DNA from 2 places in the Vibrio sp. JZG10 genome. Region 2 is predicted to be linked to the other one. Evidence: predicted binding sites of a transcription regulator. Region 2 holds the regulator's gene; the other holds the start of a gene.
The links. Region 2 encodes MetJ, which represses methionine synthesis genes. Its sites were predicted from a motif close to TTAGACNTNTANANGTCTAA; they were not measured.
Positions count from the first base shown of each region.

Region 1: a site for MetJ is predicted at 4,675-4,694, ahead of metN (methionine ABC transporter ATP-binding protein MetN). Genes of this name have one in related genera too.

Region 1 is NZ_JBSUGE010000015.1:146,968-155,185, reverse strand. Features, by position in the region: gene treC (alpha,alpha-phosphotrehalase) at 1-1,187, opposite strand, end outside; gene treB (PTS trehalose transporter subunit IIBC) at 1,275-2,699, opposite strand; gene treR (trehalose operon repressor TreR) at 2,878-3,825, opposite strand; gene gmhB (D-glycero-beta-D-manno-heptose 1,7-bisphosphate 7-phosphatase) at 3,929-4,480, opposite strand; gene metN (methionine ABC transporter ATP-binding protein MetN) at 4,822-5,856, shown strand; gene ACWYVB_RS17240 (methionine ABC transporter permease) at 5,846-6,523, shown strand; gene ACWYVB_RS17235 (MetQ/NlpA family lipoprotein) at 6,556-7,365, shown strand; gene ACWYVB_RS17230 (Zn-ribbon-containing protein) at 7,479-8,218, opposite strand, start outside.
Region 2 is NZ_JBSUGE010000028.1:43,477-51,694, forward strand. Features, by position in the region: gene ACWYVB_RS21990 (PadR family transcriptional regulator) at 1-235, shown strand, start outside; gene metF (methylenetetrahydrofolate reductase) at 306-1,208, opposite strand; gene ACWYVB_RS22000 (bifunctional aspartate kinase/homoserine dehydrogenase II) at 1,470-3,878, opposite strand; gene ACWYVB_RS22005 (O-succinylhomoserine (thiol)-lyase) at 3,894-5,054, opposite strand; gene metJ (met regulon transcriptional regulator MetJ) at 5,280-5,600, shown strand; gene ACWYVB_RS22015 (malic enzyme-like NAD(P)-binding protein) at 5,713-6,990, opposite strand; gene bfr (bacterioferritin) at 7,194-7,670, opposite strand; gene ACWYVB_RS22025 ((2Fe-2S)-binding protein) at 7,772-7,960, opposite strand.

The sequences.
Region 1 (8,218 bases), on a different contig from region 2:
ACCATGATGTCGTACATGTTGGTGCTTTCTACGTCGCGGTACTGGCTGATATCAGTGTAACCTGGGTTGGTCATACCAATCTCTTCACCTTGGTAAACATAAGGTGTGCCTTGCATCATGTGTACAGACGCCGCCAACATTTTGGCTGATTCGACGCGGTATTGTTTATCATCGCCTAAGCGGCTGACCACACGAGGTTGGTCGTGGTTACACCAGAACAGCGCCCCCCACCCTTTGCCATTTAAGCCCGTTTGCCAATGGTTGAAGATCTGCTTTAACTGAATGAAATCAAACGGCGCTTTGGTCCATTTTTCACCATTCGGATAATCCACTTTCAGGTGGTGGAAGTTGAACACCATGGATAGCTCTTTGCCGTCTAGCGAAGAGTATTGCTGGCAGTGCTCTAGCGTGGTGGAAGACATTTCCCCCACCGTGACGCTGCCGTACTTTTGGAACACGGCTTCGCTGATTTCTTGCAGATATTCGTGCACGCGAGGACCATCAGTATAGAAACGACGGCCATCGCCAATATCATCGCTTGGGAAATCTTGTTGTTTAGAAATCAGGTTGATGACATCAAGACGGAAACCATCCACGCCTTTGTCTGCCCAGAAGCTGATGACTTCTTTGACTTCTTCGTGCACCACTGGGTTTTCCCAGTTCAAATCCGCCTGCTCTTTAGCAAAAAGGTGCAAGTAGTACTGCCCTGTCGCTTCATCCAATTCCCAAGCATTGCCTCCAAACTTCGATTGCCAGTTGTTGGGCTCTACGCCATCAACCGGATCTTTCCAGATGTAGTAATCACGGTAAGGGCTGTTTTTATCACCTAACGCAGATTGGAACCACTTGTGTTCTGTCGAAGTATGGTTGACCACGATGTCCATGATGATTCGAATGCCCAACTGATGAGCCTCTGCCAACAGGGTATCGAAATCTTGCATCGTGCCGAACTCGGGGTTGATCGAGTAGTAATCGGAGATGTCATAACCGTTGTCGATCATTGGCGATTGGTAAACCGGCGTCAGCCAAATCGCATCCACACCGAGGTGTTTTAGATAATCCAGTTTAGAAATGATCCCTTTAATATCGCCCGTGCCTTTACTGCCGCTGTCACAAAAGCTTTTTGGGTAAATTTGATAGATGGTTGCGGTTTTCCACCAGCTCTCATCATGCTTGGTCATAGCCATTTCTAACACTCACTTACCAGTAATCGGAAACTTAAAATTTGAAAAGAAAAATAGGGGGAGGCAGCCAAGTCACTGCCTCAAATTGAATTACGCGTTTGCCGCCTCAAGCTCACCTTTCGCTTGTGCACGCTTATAAAGAAGTAACGTTAATGCAGCGGGTACCACCATCGCGACCAACATCGCCAGAGCAAAGATGCCCCAGAACTGCGGCTGGATAGATAAGATGCCCGGCAAGCCGCCCACACCGATACCGTTCGCCATGACGCCCGCACTACCACAGATAGCAGCAGCACATGCACTACCGATCATCGCACTCAACATTGGGAACTTGTATTTCAAGTTGATGCCGTACATCGCCGGCTCCGTTACGCCAAGGTAGGCAGAAATCGCTGCTGGCACTGAGATTTCACGCTCATCCTGCTTTTTACTGATGATAATGATGCCAACCACTGCCGATGCTTGAGCAATGTTCGATAGTGCAATCAAAGGCCAAATCGGCGTGCCACCCAATTCTTGCATCAACTGCAAGTCAACGGCGTTGGTTGTGTGGTGGATACCTGTGATCACAAGTGGCGCGTATAAGAAGCCGAAGATGGTTGAACCAATCATCGCGAAGTCACCCGTCATGGCTGCTTTTGCTGCGAAAGCAACGCCGTCACCCAACATACGACCGAATGGGCCAATGATAGAGTGCGCAAGAATCACAGACACAATGATAGAAACAAACGGTACTACTACTAGGTAAAGGTAAGACGGAATGATGCGTTTTAAGCGTGTTTCGATAAACGCCAGTGCGATACCTGCTAACATCGCGGGAATCACCTGCGCTTGGTAACCGACTTTCTCAATCGCAAACAACCCAAAGTCCCACACTTCAGGTACTTGCTTACCAATCAGGTAGGCGTTCATTAACTGCGGCGAAACCAAAGTTACACCAAGCGTGATACCCAGAATCGGTGTACCACCGAGCTTTTTCACGGTCGACCAACACACACCAACGGGTAGGAAGAAGAAAATTGCTTCACCAATTAACCATAGGAATGAATGAACAGTCGCCCAAAACTGACTGATTTCCGTTAGGGTTTGACCATCAAACATCTTGATGTCGCCAATCACATTACGGAAACCAAGAATCAAACCACCAGTAATGATCGCAGGCAACAGTGGTACAAAGATTTCTGCAAGGTGGGAAATACCACGCTCAACGATATTCATGTTTTGGCGAGCAGCATTCTTGGATTCGTCTTTGCTCGCTTCACTTTTACCGCTAAGCTCGATCAGTACTTTGTAAACCTCATCAACTTCAGTGCCGATGACGACTTGGAATTGACCTGCGTTGGTAAAGCAGCCCTTCACCATAGGTAATGCTTCTAACTGTTTCGTGTCTGCTTTGTCCGTATCGTTTAGAACAAAACGCAAGCGAGTTAAACAATGGCTTACACTGGCAATATTGTCCGGCCCCCCGACCAGCTCAATAAGACGCTCCACGTCTTTACGCGCAATCTTACTCATAACTTTGTCCACCCTGTATTGGATACATTCGATTCATCATTTTATTTTTTTATAAATGGGAACATTCCCATTTCTTAATTTTAATATTGCCACTCAAAGACAAAAAACAAAATGGGAACAGTCCCATTAATTGAGAATGATCACAGTATAATTCTAGAGCAAATCGTTGTAGTGTGGATTAGCGGCAAATAGGTTGTTGAGTGAAGTGAACGACTTCTTCATCGCCATTTAATTGATTAATCAGCATTTTAGCGGACTTTTCACCCGCAAGGGTATAACCAGGATCGACACTAAATACTTTAGGGAAAAGGAAAGAAAGCAACTCGTTACCACCCACGCCTGTCACGACCACGTCTTCACGACCTAACTCTTGAAGACGCTTGATTACGCCCAATGCAATGGTATCGCTGGCACACACAATGGCTTGCGTGTCTGCTTTCAGAACGTGGTCCACCAGCTGATAAGCACTTTCATGGCTAAGCTTACCGGTTTGGAAGCAAGGCGTAAGTTGCTTGCGTTTACACCACGATTTATAAGCATTTAGACGAGCTAAGCCAGTGGTTTTGTCTTCAGGATCAACACCAATATAAGCAATGCGAGATAAAGATTGCTGCTCAAGGTGAGACAAAGCCATGTCTATCACGCCTTGGTTATCATAATTGATGGAAGAGACGTTATCGGTATCCATCGCAATCACCACAATGCGATTGCCCCACTCGGCTAAGGCTTGCTCATCGCACCCAGTAAAGCCAAATACAATCACGCCATCCACATTGCGACGCTTAAGCACACTCAAGTGCTCATTGGTTTTGTCGCGGTCAAACTGACTCTCCATGATCACTGCATCATAACCAGCGGAATACAATGCATTGAGCATTGTACCAACGGCGCGATTTTCTGATGGTGAGTCTAGACGGGAGATGATAACACCAATGACTTTTTGGCTACCGCCACGCATTGATTGCGCAGATTTGGACGGTACATAGCCAGATTCACGAATGATTTGCTCTACTTTCTCTCGCGTTTGAGGTTTCACTTTTGGATCGTTGGTAAGCACACGGCTTACTGTTGATTTGCCAACGCCTGCCAATTTCGCGATATCAAGAATGGTGAGTTTTTTGCTCATAAGTGATCAAACTAGAATGGATGAATGCTTAGGTGACTGAACTTTAACAGTAATAAGAGAAAAGGGAAGCAAACGCTTCCCTTAAATATGCGAATTGTGCAGATTATTTCTTTAGATATGCAGGCACGTCAGCAACACTATCAAGCACAACCGTTGCCAATGCTTCACCTTGCTCGGTGATTGGCTTACCTGTGCGAACCAAAATCTTGGTGCCAACGCCCGCTGCTTCTGCTGCCATCATGTCTTCGGCTTTATCACCAATCATCACAGATTTTTCCATGTCGATTTTCAAGAAGTCGCGAGCAGAGATAAACATACCAGGCTTAGGCTTGCGGCAATCACAATCCTGCTTGTAATCCCCAATGCCATGTTCAGGGTGATGTGGACAGTAGTAGATACCATCAAACTCAACACCATGATCAACAAAGTTCCAGTCCATCCATTGAGTCAGAGACAAGAAACGGTCTTCACTGAATTTACCACGTGCGATGCCCGATTGATTCGTCACTAGCACTAAGAGGTAACCTTGATCTTTCAGCGCTTTCGTCGCTTCAAACACACCATCAATGTACTCAAAATCATGTTCGTCATGAACGTAGCCGTGGTCAACGTTTATCACGCCATCACGATCGATAAAAACAGCAGGTTTTGCCAAAACATATTTCTCTATTAACTCGGTTTAATCAGATTATTACATACCTTATAAACTTCAACACTATCTAATTCGTTCTAGGCCTCGACAAAACAGTTGATTTGTTGGGCAAGAATCGGTAATTCTGAGGGGTCTCTCCGCTTATCTTCTCTTCGTAACTTACTCCTCATTCTTTCCAAAACAGAACATCTATACATTTAGACGTCTAGACGTAAAAATATCTATTGACTTCATTCTGGTTAACCCATAGCATCAACTGAGAAGTGAGATAAAGCTCAACATTAAGTTCTGTCAAATGCCGTTTTTGACAGCGAAGTTCCCCGTATCTTTGGGCAGGTTGAAACATGATAGAAATAAAAAACGTCAATAAAGTGTTCTACCAAGGCAGTAAGGAAATCCTTGCCCTGAAAGACATTAACCTACACATCGCCAAGGGCACCATCTTCGGTGTTATCGGTTCATCTGGTGCTGGTAAAAGTACGCTGATCCGCTGCGTAAACATGTTAGAAGCACCAACATCTGGCTCCATCATCGTTGATGGCATTGATTTAACAAAACTCAGCAAAAAGCAGTTGGTCGAAACGCGCCGTAACATCGGCATGATCTTTCAGCATTTTAATCTGCTCTCGTCTCGTACTGTGTTTGATAACGTGGCGCTACCACTGGAACTGGCAGGCAAAGACAAATCGCAAATCACAACAAAAGTCACTGAGTTATTAAAACTTGTTGGCTTAGCCGACAAACACGAAAGCTATCCGTCCAACCTAAGTGGCGGTCAAAAACAACGTGTGGCTATTGCTCGCGCATTGGCATCCGATCCAAGCGTACTACTGTGTGACGAAGCCACTAGCGCACTGGATCCTGCAACAACTCAATCTATCCTTGAGCTATTGAAAGAGATCAACCGCAAACTCAACATCACGATTCTACTGATCACCCACGAAATGGAAGTGGTAAAAAGCATCTGTCACGAAGTGGCGATCATCGGTGGTGGTGAATTGGTGGAGAAAGGCACCGTTGGCGATATTTTCGCGCACCCTAAAACGGAGCTGGCGCACCAATTCATTCGCTCAACGCTGGATCTATCCATTCCTGAAGATTACCAAGCACGTCTGCAAGCAGAGCGTGTTGATGGCAGCTACCCGTTGGTTCGCTTAGAGTTTACTGGCGCAACCGTCGATGCACCGTTAATGTCGCAAATTTCTCGTAAATACAATATTGATGTGAGTATTTTGAGCTCCGATCTTGATTACGCTGGCGGCGTGAAATTCGGCATGATGGTCGCAGAGCTATTTGGTAACGAAGAAGATGATAACGCAGCATTGGAATACCTGCGTAAGCACAACGTAAAAGTAGAGGTACTTGGTTATGTCCTTTAACACAATTTCTGAATGGCTGAGTTTAAACAGCAAACTACTTTTAGGTGCAACGTGGGAAACGCTTTACATGGTTGCGGTTGCCGGATTAGTCGGCTTTGCCGTGGGTATTCCATTAGGCGTAATCCTCCATATTACTAAGAAAGGCGGCCTACTTGAAAACACCAAACTAAATAGCAGCTTAGGCGCTGTCGTTAACATTGGTCGTTCTGTGCCATTCCTCGTCCTGATGGTTGCGATTATTCCAGTGACAAAAATGCTAGTTGGAACCTTTATCGGTACAACCGCAGCAATCGTCCCACTGACTATTGGTGCCATTCCGTTTGTTGCCCGTCTTATTGAAGGTGCTTTGTTAGAGGTACCAACAGGCTTGGTGGAAGCGGCACAATCAATGGGGGCGACACCAACACAGATCATCACAAAAGTTCTACTACCTGAAGCAATGCCGACTATTGTTAACTCAGTAACGATCACCTTAGTCACTCTCGTTAGCTACTCGGCCATGGCGGGTACGGTAGGCGGCGGCGGCCTCGGCGACGTAGCCATCCGTTACGGTTTCCACCGCTACGATGTAACTATCATGGCTGTGACTGTCGTGATGCTGATTGTTCTAGTACAGATTATTCAGTCTATCGGTGACGCAGTGGTGCGCCGTGTAGACCACAGATAAGCATTGAAAATACAAATTATAAGGAGATAAAGATGAAATTTAGCCTTAAAGGTCTTTTGACTGTAGCAACAGCCGCTTCTGCTCTTGTTCTAGCGGGTTGTGGCGACAAAGAAGTAGACGTAAATAAAGTAAAAGTTGGCGTTATTGCTGGTGCTGAAGCACAAGTTGCCGAAGTGGCAGCTAAAGTAGCAAAAGAAAAGTACAACCTAGACGTTGAGTTAGTAACATTTACCGATTACGTAACGCCAAATGCCGCTCTGGATGATGGTTCAGTAGACGCGAATGCGTTCCAACATAAACCATACCTAGACCAACAAGTGAAAGACCGCGGCTACAAACTGGCTATCGCGGGTAACTCATTCGTTTACCCTATTGCTGGTTACTCTAAGCAAGTGAAGTCAATCGATGAAATCCAAGATGGCGCACGCATCGCAGTTCCAAACGATCCAACAAACCTAGGTCGCTCACTACTGCTTCTTGAGCAACAAGGTTTGATTACGCTACGTGATGGCGTTGGTCTACTCGCTACAGTACGTGACATCGTAGGCAACCCTAAAAATATCGAAATCATTGAGTTAGAAGCGCCACAACTTCCACGTTCATTGGATGACGTAACGCTATCTATCATCAACACCACTTACGCAAGCTCTATCGACCTATCGCCAGAGCGTGACGGCGTGTTCGTTGAAGATAAAGACTCACCATACGTAAACCTAATTGTTGCTCGCGAAGAAAATGTTAATGCGCAAAACGTACAAAACTTCGTAAAAGCTTACCAAACGGAAGAAGTTTACGAAGCTGCAAAAGAGCTATTCAAAGGCGGCGTAGTGAAAGGTTGGTAATCCCACTTTTCTAAACCATACTGAAAATAATAGTCTGAGCATAAAAAAGGGCTGATGTGAAAACATCAGCCCTTTTTATTTCTCTATCTAACCATTTAACTAACCTCAATTAGTTACTTTAGGTGGTCCCAAGAGATATTCGACACGATTCGGCAGTCATCACACTTAAAGTGAAATATGTCATGTAGTGGCTCATCGAGTAGCCACTCTCCACCGCATTTTGGGCACTTGCGCGCTTTCTCGCTCTCCAGCGACTGACCGCCCACGCGATACTGGTAATAGTATGTTGGAACCTTGGTGATGTATTCGATACGACCTCGCAAATCCCAACCGCGGCGGAACAACACGCTGTCTACATCGCAAATCTCGTGCAGCGCCGCATGCTCTGCACGGCACCCGCCAGCCATTTGGATTTCATCGCACGCTTGCCATTCTGTCTGCCATTTGATGACGGCTTTATGGTCACCATTTAGCGTCGGCTCATTGCGATACAAAGGAATCGGCAACAACGTTTCCCCACTGCGCAATGGCGAACACGTATGAACATAAGTCGTGTACAACACTTGCCAGCTAGGGATCTCTTCTTCGGCCGCTTGTTCTGAATTTAAATCACGGCCAAGCATACGCATTTTCGGTGCAAGCAAAGACGCGTCTGACAAACGGTTCATGCACACTTTGACAAAATCTGAGTGATAACGTGGATGCAAACTGTCTTGCTCTGGGCAAACGACACGAACATAAAACTCGCCATCTCCCATCACTATCGGGAATTCACGGCCTAGTACTTGGCCGTTGTAACGCAACGCATCCATCAAGCCATTAATGGCTTTGTCTACCGCGCTGACGGTGGTGT
Region 2 (8,218 bases):
ATGTGCCGTTCAACCATCAACACCTTTCCGTGATCAACTCGCCGAACTGGTTGAAGAGTCTCGCAAACTGGTTTCTCACTACAAAGAAATTGAAGCGGCTTACTACGCAACGCCGTCAACTTTAGACAAACAAGCTCGCCTAGAGCGTTTAACGCTTCGTCGTAACCTACTGTTACGTGAAACGTGGATCACGTGGGCTGAAGAAGTCCTAACAGAACTTGAAGTGATTGGTTAATTTCCTTTTACTTTGATACAACGAAAAAGGCTTGCCACTCGGCAAGCCTTTTGTCTTTTTGAAACCCGATTTATGCACCTACTACAGCGCGAGGACGAACGCCTAGCGTATGACATAAAGCGTAAGTCATCTCTGCACGGTTTAGGGTGTAGAAGTGGAAATCCTTAACGCCTTCACGACTCAGTACGCGCACCATATCAATAGCTTGGCTTGCTCCCACAAGCTGACGAGTCACCGGATCATCATCCAAGCCTTCGAACTGTTTACTCATCCAGCCTGGTACTTTCACATTGTTCTGCGCAGCAAAGCGAGAGGCTTGCTTAAAGTTCGATACAGGCAAAATTCCTGGCACAATTTCCACGTCAATTCCTGCCGCTACACAACGGTCACGGAATCGAAGATAAGACTCAACATCAAAAAAGAACTGAGTAATTGCACGGTTTGCGCCAGCATCAACCTTACGTTTTAGGTTCAATAAGTCAGACTGCGCACTTTTAGCTTCAGGGTGAACCTCAGGAAACGCGGCAACTGAGATATCAAAATCGTGACGTGATTTCAGCAACTCAACCAGATCCGAGGCATACATGTCAGGCGCACCGCCACCAGGAGGAATATCACCACGCAGAGCAACGATATTTTCAATGCCATTATTCCAGTAATCATCGGCAATATTAATCAACTCTTCGCGAGTCGCATCAATACAAGTGAGGTGAGGAGCGGCAACCAATCCTGTTGTTGCTTTGATTTCTTTAATGATGGAGTGCGTTCTGTCACGCTCGCCAGAGTTCGCGCCGTAAGTAACAGAAACAAATTTAGGTTGGAGCGTTTTAAGACGGTGCACTGAATTCCAGAGTGTCTCTTCCATCTTAGCGCTGCTTGGTGGAAAAAACTCAAATGATACATTGATGTTGTCTGACAACTCAGCAATATTCTGGTTCAAGGCGTCAATATGGCCTGCGTGCGTGTATCCCATCTTACTCTCCCTGTGGCACTCCGCCACGAAAACAAATTCCTTAAATCGACGTTTAGACGTCTATATGTCTACAGAATGTATTGAATACGATTTAATGTCAACCTTGTAATTATGAATTTTTCTCAAGTTAATAATGAGGATAGTTCAAGTTATTACTTGAACGTTATTTCACCACTTATCACAAGCCGATACTTCAGTATGACACTGAAGGAAAAATAAAAAACCCTGGTCGGGTTCCAGGGTTTTAGGTATCTCGCAACTTTAGAATAAACCGGCTAATCGGTTGAGGTCGGATTGAATCGCGCCGGCTGTCACTTCTCTTCCTGCGCCAGGCCCTCGAATAACGAGTGGGTTATCTTTGTACCACTTACTTTCAATGGCAAAAATGTTGTCGCACGGCAGTAGGTTGGCGAGTGCATGTTCACGAGATAACGCTTCTACTCCCACCGTCGCTTTACCATTTTTTTCTAAACGCGCAACGTAGCGAAGCACTTGGTCGTTTCTCTGTGCTTTTGTCAGGCGCTCTTGCAGTATTTCACTCAACAGCCCTCCGTTATCGAAGAAGTCATCGATGCTAAGTTCTCTTAATTCTTCTGGTACCAGAGATTCAACCTTAACGCTGCCCGGCTCAATATCGAGACCAGACTCTCGAGCTAAGATAACCAGCTTACGCATCACATCTGAACCATCTAAATCAGAACGAGGATCAGGCTCTGTTAAACCTTGCTGCCAAGCGAGGTCGACTAAATCATTAAATGGTACTGAGCCGTCAAATTGTTGGAATAACCATGATAACGTCCCTGAGAAAATACCCGATAGAGCAACGATCTCATCACCACTTTCACGTAGATCTCGCACGGTATGGTTTATCGGTAACCCCGCACCAACCGTCGCATTGTACAGCCAATAACGACCAATTTTAGCGAATGCATCTTGAACCTGATGGTAATACTGGCTATCAGCCGAACCCGCCACTTTGTTAGCGGAAATCAAATGAATGCCCTGCTGCGCAATTTCTACATAGCGCTGAGCTAAGTCTTTGCTCGCTGTCACATCAAGCACTACGGCTTCATCGTAATTTTTTAGCGCTCCTAAATGATTCAACCAAGACCCATCGTTTGCTAGGCTTTCATCATCAAATCGTTCAGCAACACTTGCTGCATCAATACCTTGCTCATCGAACCAGTAGGTTTGACTATCCACGACTGCGACAAGGTCGAAGCTCATGCCATGACGTTTTTCGAGCTCACCTTTTTGAGTTGCAAATAAATTTAACCAACTAGAACCAATGTTGCCCTTGCCACATAAAGCCACCGCCACGCGCTTTTGTGCTTGGAACAACTGGCTATGAATCGTTTGAACCAACACTTCGGTATCAGTACGACGCAAAACGGCGACTAAACTCAGCCCCGACTCAGTTTCAGAAATAAATTCAACCGGAGAGTGTTTTAACTTCTGATAAAAACCAAAACAATGGTTGGCGTTTTTCGTAACGCCAGCGCCTACCGCCGCCAAGAGAGAGTAGCCTTCTTTGAGCTTAATCTCCGCTTCAACCGCAAGCTCTTGTAAGTGTTTCAGTGCGCCACCGGCAATTTCTGCGGTATACGCCAAGCGCAACGTGTGTTGATCGGGCTGTGCCTCAAATGCCAATGGCTCCAATTGCGCTCGCTGCAACGCTTGTAATACATCATTCTGTGTTTTTTCGAAGTCGTGCCCATGCATGAAAGACAGCTGCACCAATAAAACATCATCCAGCGAGGTAATAATTTTAGCGCCACGGCCAGACGCTAAGACACGCTCAATACGAGTGGAGCCCGATTCCGGCAGATAGCTACACTTGAGGTTGAGATCCATAGTACTTTGCGCCACAGGCTGAAGTGTACGACTGTGTAGGACTGGGGCGGCTAAACGGGCGAGTTCGCTGGCTTCATCCAATCGAAGTAACGGTAACAGACACGCGTCTGCCACCAAACGCGGATCGGCACTATAGACACCGGCAACGTCACTCCAAATGGTGACCGTGCTCACTTCAGCCAGAGCACCAATGACAGTTGCAGAATAGTCAGAGCCATTACGACCAAGTAAAATGGTTTCGCCCGCCTCGTTCTGAGCCATAAAGCCAGTAATTACCACACGTTTATGATTGTGTTGCGCGAGAACTTCTTTTATCAAAGGATATGAACGAGCGCGATCAACTTCAGGTTGAGTCCCGGCTTCCGCACGTAAAAACGCTCGTGCATCTTGTGCGACAGCGGGGATAGAACGTTGAGATAATAACGCGGCCAATAGGCGAGCAGACCAAACTTCTCCGTGTCCTAGTACCGCGGCTTTTTGCGCGCCAGTGAGTGGTGCTGTCAGCTCAGATAAGGTACTGAACTCATCATGCAGTAACGCTAATAGCTCTTCTTGTACTTCATTTTCCAACAAGTTTTCTATTAGCTCAGTTTGGAACTGTCTTAGGCTTTGAAGTGCTTCATGCGCGATTCGGCCATCTTTGTCTAACCCTTCTAGGAACTCAATCAAGCGGTTAGTGGTTTTTCCTGCCGCCGAAACGACCACAAGATCATTTTCCGTCGAATACTCCTTAAGAATATCCACAACGCGTAAATAGCATTCTGGGTTTGCTAAGCTACTGCCACCAAACTTATGCAGCTGACGTTGTACAGTCATTATTCTCGTCTCCTATTATTGGGCAGCTTTAGCGAATGCTTGCTCTAAATCTGTGATGAGATCTTGTGCATCTTCCAAGCCGACAGACAAACGCAATAGTTGATGCGACACCCCCGCATCTGCAAGTGCTTCCTCTCCCATAGCGCGATGCGTCATGGATGCCGGATGACAAATCAAGCTTTCTACTCCACCTAATGACTCAGCCAATGAAAACAGTTGGAGCTCTTTAACGAACACTTTTAACTGCTCAAACGAACCGGCAAACTCAAAGCTCAGCATAGAGCCAAAGCCCGTTTGCTGCTTTTTAGCAATGTCATGACCCGGGTGCTCCGGCAGGCTTGGATGATAAATGGTTTTAACTAACGCTTGCTTCTGGAGATAAGCCAGTACCTGCTGTGAACTCTCTTCATGCACTCGCATGCGAGCACCAAGTGTACGAATGCCTCGCAACGTCATATAACTATCGAAAGGTGTGCCAGTCGCACCAATGCAATTGCCCCACCATGCAAGCTCTTCTGCATGCGCTTCTGTTTTGGTGATGATCACGCCACCAATCACGTCTGAATGACCGTTGATGTACTTCGTTGTGGAGTGGATAACAAAATCCGCACCTAGCTCTAAAGGTTTTTGGTACACGGGTGTCAAAAAGGTATTGTCCACCGCAACTAACGCGCCGACTTGTTTCGCTTTTTCACAGGTAGCTGCAATATCCACTACGCGAACCAGAGGGTTTGACGGAGTTTCTAGCAAAATGAGTTTTGGTTTTTGTGCTAATGCTGCATCCAAAGCTTGCTCGTCTGATTGATCGACAAACTGAACCTTAAAATCGCCTTTGTTGGCTCGGGTATTAAAAAGACGATAGGTGCCGCCATAACAATCGTGAGGAGCAATAATGAGATCATCAGGGCCAAGAAAAGCGGACACCCATAAATTTAATGCCGACGTACCGCAGTTCGTGACAACCGCTCCTTTTCCAGACTCGAGTTCAGATAACGCACTTTCCAACAGTCCGCGGTTTGGATTTCCAGATCGCGTGTAATCATACTTAGGTACTTCACCAAAAGCAGGAAAACCATAGTTAGTGGAAAGATAAATAGGTGGAACGACAGCGTGATATTGGCTGTCTGATTCAATACCAGTGCGTACTGCAATGGTCGCAGGTTTGCGAGAGCTCATGGGTGTATCCTTTCACGGGTAATGACTTCTAAATAGGAATGCGCTATATCTAATGAGTAAAATAAAGTGATCAACACGCTTCCTTTGCTGTTCTGTTCACTTTACTCGTCAAAAAATGAGACGTCAACACTTCTAGACGTCTATATGTCTTTGCTTATGGCGGTAAATGCAGCTAAAATCAGCACCTAAATTATTTTTAACCGATTACATAAATGAAGGTGTGCAATGGCTGACTGGAATGGCGAATACATTAGCCCATATGCAGAGCACGGCAAAAAAAGCGAACAAGTAAAAAAAATTACCGTCTCTATCCCGCTAAAAGTTTTAAAAGTGCTAACTGATGAGCGTACTCGCCGTCAGATCAATAACTTACGCCATGCAACCAATAGTGAATTACTATGCGAAGCATTTTTGCACGCGTATACAGGTCAGCCACTTCCAACAGATGAAGACCTTCGTAAAGACCGTCCAGATGATATTCCAACAGAAGTAAAAGCACTGATGACCGAAATGGGCATCGAATTTGAGTCATTTGACGAAGAGTAAAAAGCGAGACTGGAGGCTTCTGATAGCAATTCTTATCTCGAGCCAAAAGAATGATATAAAAAATGGGACGCAATTGCGTCCCATTTTTTGTACATCACATCTAATAGATATATTACTCTGCCATGTAGTTTTCAGGCATCTCGATACGAGCAACACCTGAATCAACTGCCGCCTGAGCCACAGCTTTTGCAACACGTGGTAGTAAACGTGAATCCATTGGTTTTGGAATGATGTAGTCTGCACCAAACTCAAGCTTATCGACGCCTGCGGCCTTCAATACAGTTTCAGGTACAGGCTCTTTTGCTAGCTCACGAATCGCCTCAACGGCTGCAAGTTTCATTTCATCATTGATTTCACTTGCGCGCACATCAAGAGCACCACGGAAGATGAATGGGAAACACAATACGTTGTTTACTTGGTTCGGGTAATCACTACGGCCAGTCCCCATGATCAAATCATCACGAACAGCGTGGGCAAGTTCCGGCTTAATTTCAGGATCTGGATTCGAACATGCAAATACGATTGGCTTATCTGCCATCAGCTTCAACGCTTCCGCTGGCAATAGGTTTGGACCAGATACACCTAGGAACAGATCCGCGCCTTCAATCACGTCTTCTAATGTGCGTTTGTCCGTGTTGTTTGCGAATAGCTGCTTGTATTCATTAAGATCATCACGACGAGTGTGGATCACACCTTTACGATCCAGCATGTAAATTTTTTCGCGCATTGCACCACATTTAATCAGCAGCTCCATACACGCAACAGCTGCAGCGCCAGCGCCAAGACAAACGATCGTTGAGTCTTCAAGCTTCTTACCTTGAAGTTCGATCGCGTTCAGCATGCCTGCTGCCGTTACAATCGCAGTACCGTGCTGATCATCGTGGAATACTGGTACATCACAACGTTCAATTAGACGCTTTTCAATCTCAAAGCAATCTGGTGCTTTAATATCTTCAAGGTTGATACCACCAAAGGTGTCTGCAATGCTTGCAACAGTATCAACAAATTCATCGATCGTGCGGTGCTTAACTTCAATATCAATCGAATCAAGACCTGCAAAACGTTTAAACAGTAACGCTTTACCTTCCATCACTGGCTTAGATGCAAGTGGACCTAGGTTACCTAGACCTAAAATAGCGGTACCGTTAGAAATAACAGCAACCATGTTGCCTTTCGCTGTGTACTTGTACACGTTATCAGGGTTTTGTGCGATTTCACGCACTGGTTCTGCAACACCTGGGCTGTAAGCAAGGGCAAGATCACCCGCCGTTTCCGCAGGCTTTGTCAATTCGACAGCAATCTTCCCTGGAGTTGGATAAGCATGGTAATCCAATGCTTTTTGGCGATGTTCTTCTTCTGGAGTGGCTGCTTGGCGATTGTCTTCAGACATGGACGTTTCTCTTTTTTATTTTTAGGTAAGGGGGGATAAATTCTATCGGATAGAAATCAAACTTCATAGGCAAGATTGCGAGCAATATCCTTAAAAAGCCGATAATAAAAGAGATTAGACCAGATAGCGGGGATAAGCACCTGATTTTCGAGTCAGGTGCTCTTTTCTTCTTACAATTGAAGTGCGCAAAATCCTGGACGTTATTACTCTTCGTCTACGTATTGCGCTTGGAGGTAGTTCTCAATGCCAGACATTTCAATCAAGCCAAGTTGCGTCTCTAGCCAATCAACATGCTCTTCTTCATCTTCAAGAATATCTTGAAACAGATCGCGAGACACATAGTCTCGAATGTCTTCAGCATAAGCAATCGCATCTTTTAAATCTGGAATGGCGGCCATTTCAAGCTTTAAGTCACACTCGAGCATTTCTTTAGTGTCTTCACCTATCATCAACTTGCCTAAATCTTGTAGATTAGGTAAGCCCTCAAGAAACAAAATACGCTCAATCAGATGATCGGCATGTTTCATCTCATCGATAGATTCGTGATATTCCTTATCTGCTAGGTGCTTTAACCCCCAGTCCTTATACATTCGAGCATGAAGAAAATACTGATTAATAGCGATGAGCTCATTTCCGAGCACTTTATTGAGATGTTGGATGATGATTGGATCGCCTTTCATGACAAAAACCTCCTCTTTGGCTTCATTTAAATGTAGAAGCAAATGAGAAGGTGTCAAAACGCTAGGCAAATAATTACTTAATTACTGCATGCTCACAGTAATTAGCTAGCTTGTTTGAATACCGTGTAACTGGTTTCCGCTAAAATATCCTTGGCTTGTCTGATGCACTTACCACATTGGCTACCCAATGCTGTGCATTTTTTGATTCCTTTAATATCCGTTACGCCTTCATCTATCGCCAACTTCCTAATTTTCTTGTCGGAGACCCCATGGCAAAGACAAACGTACATAATCAAAAACCTATTAAATTAACCTGTGGCAACCAATATAAACAAGAATAGTTCTTGTTACCAGTCGCATTGATAGGCCTGTTCAGAATATTTTGTTATATAGATTTGGGGACAGTAGTCAAAGATCAGAGAGTTAGGTGCTACGACCAAAGGTGTTGAAAAATAGAGCCGGTAATATTCTGTTTTTAAATTAAAAAATTAACGCATTTCCTACGAACACTTATAACCAAATATAATTTAGATATAAAAAAGGGAAGC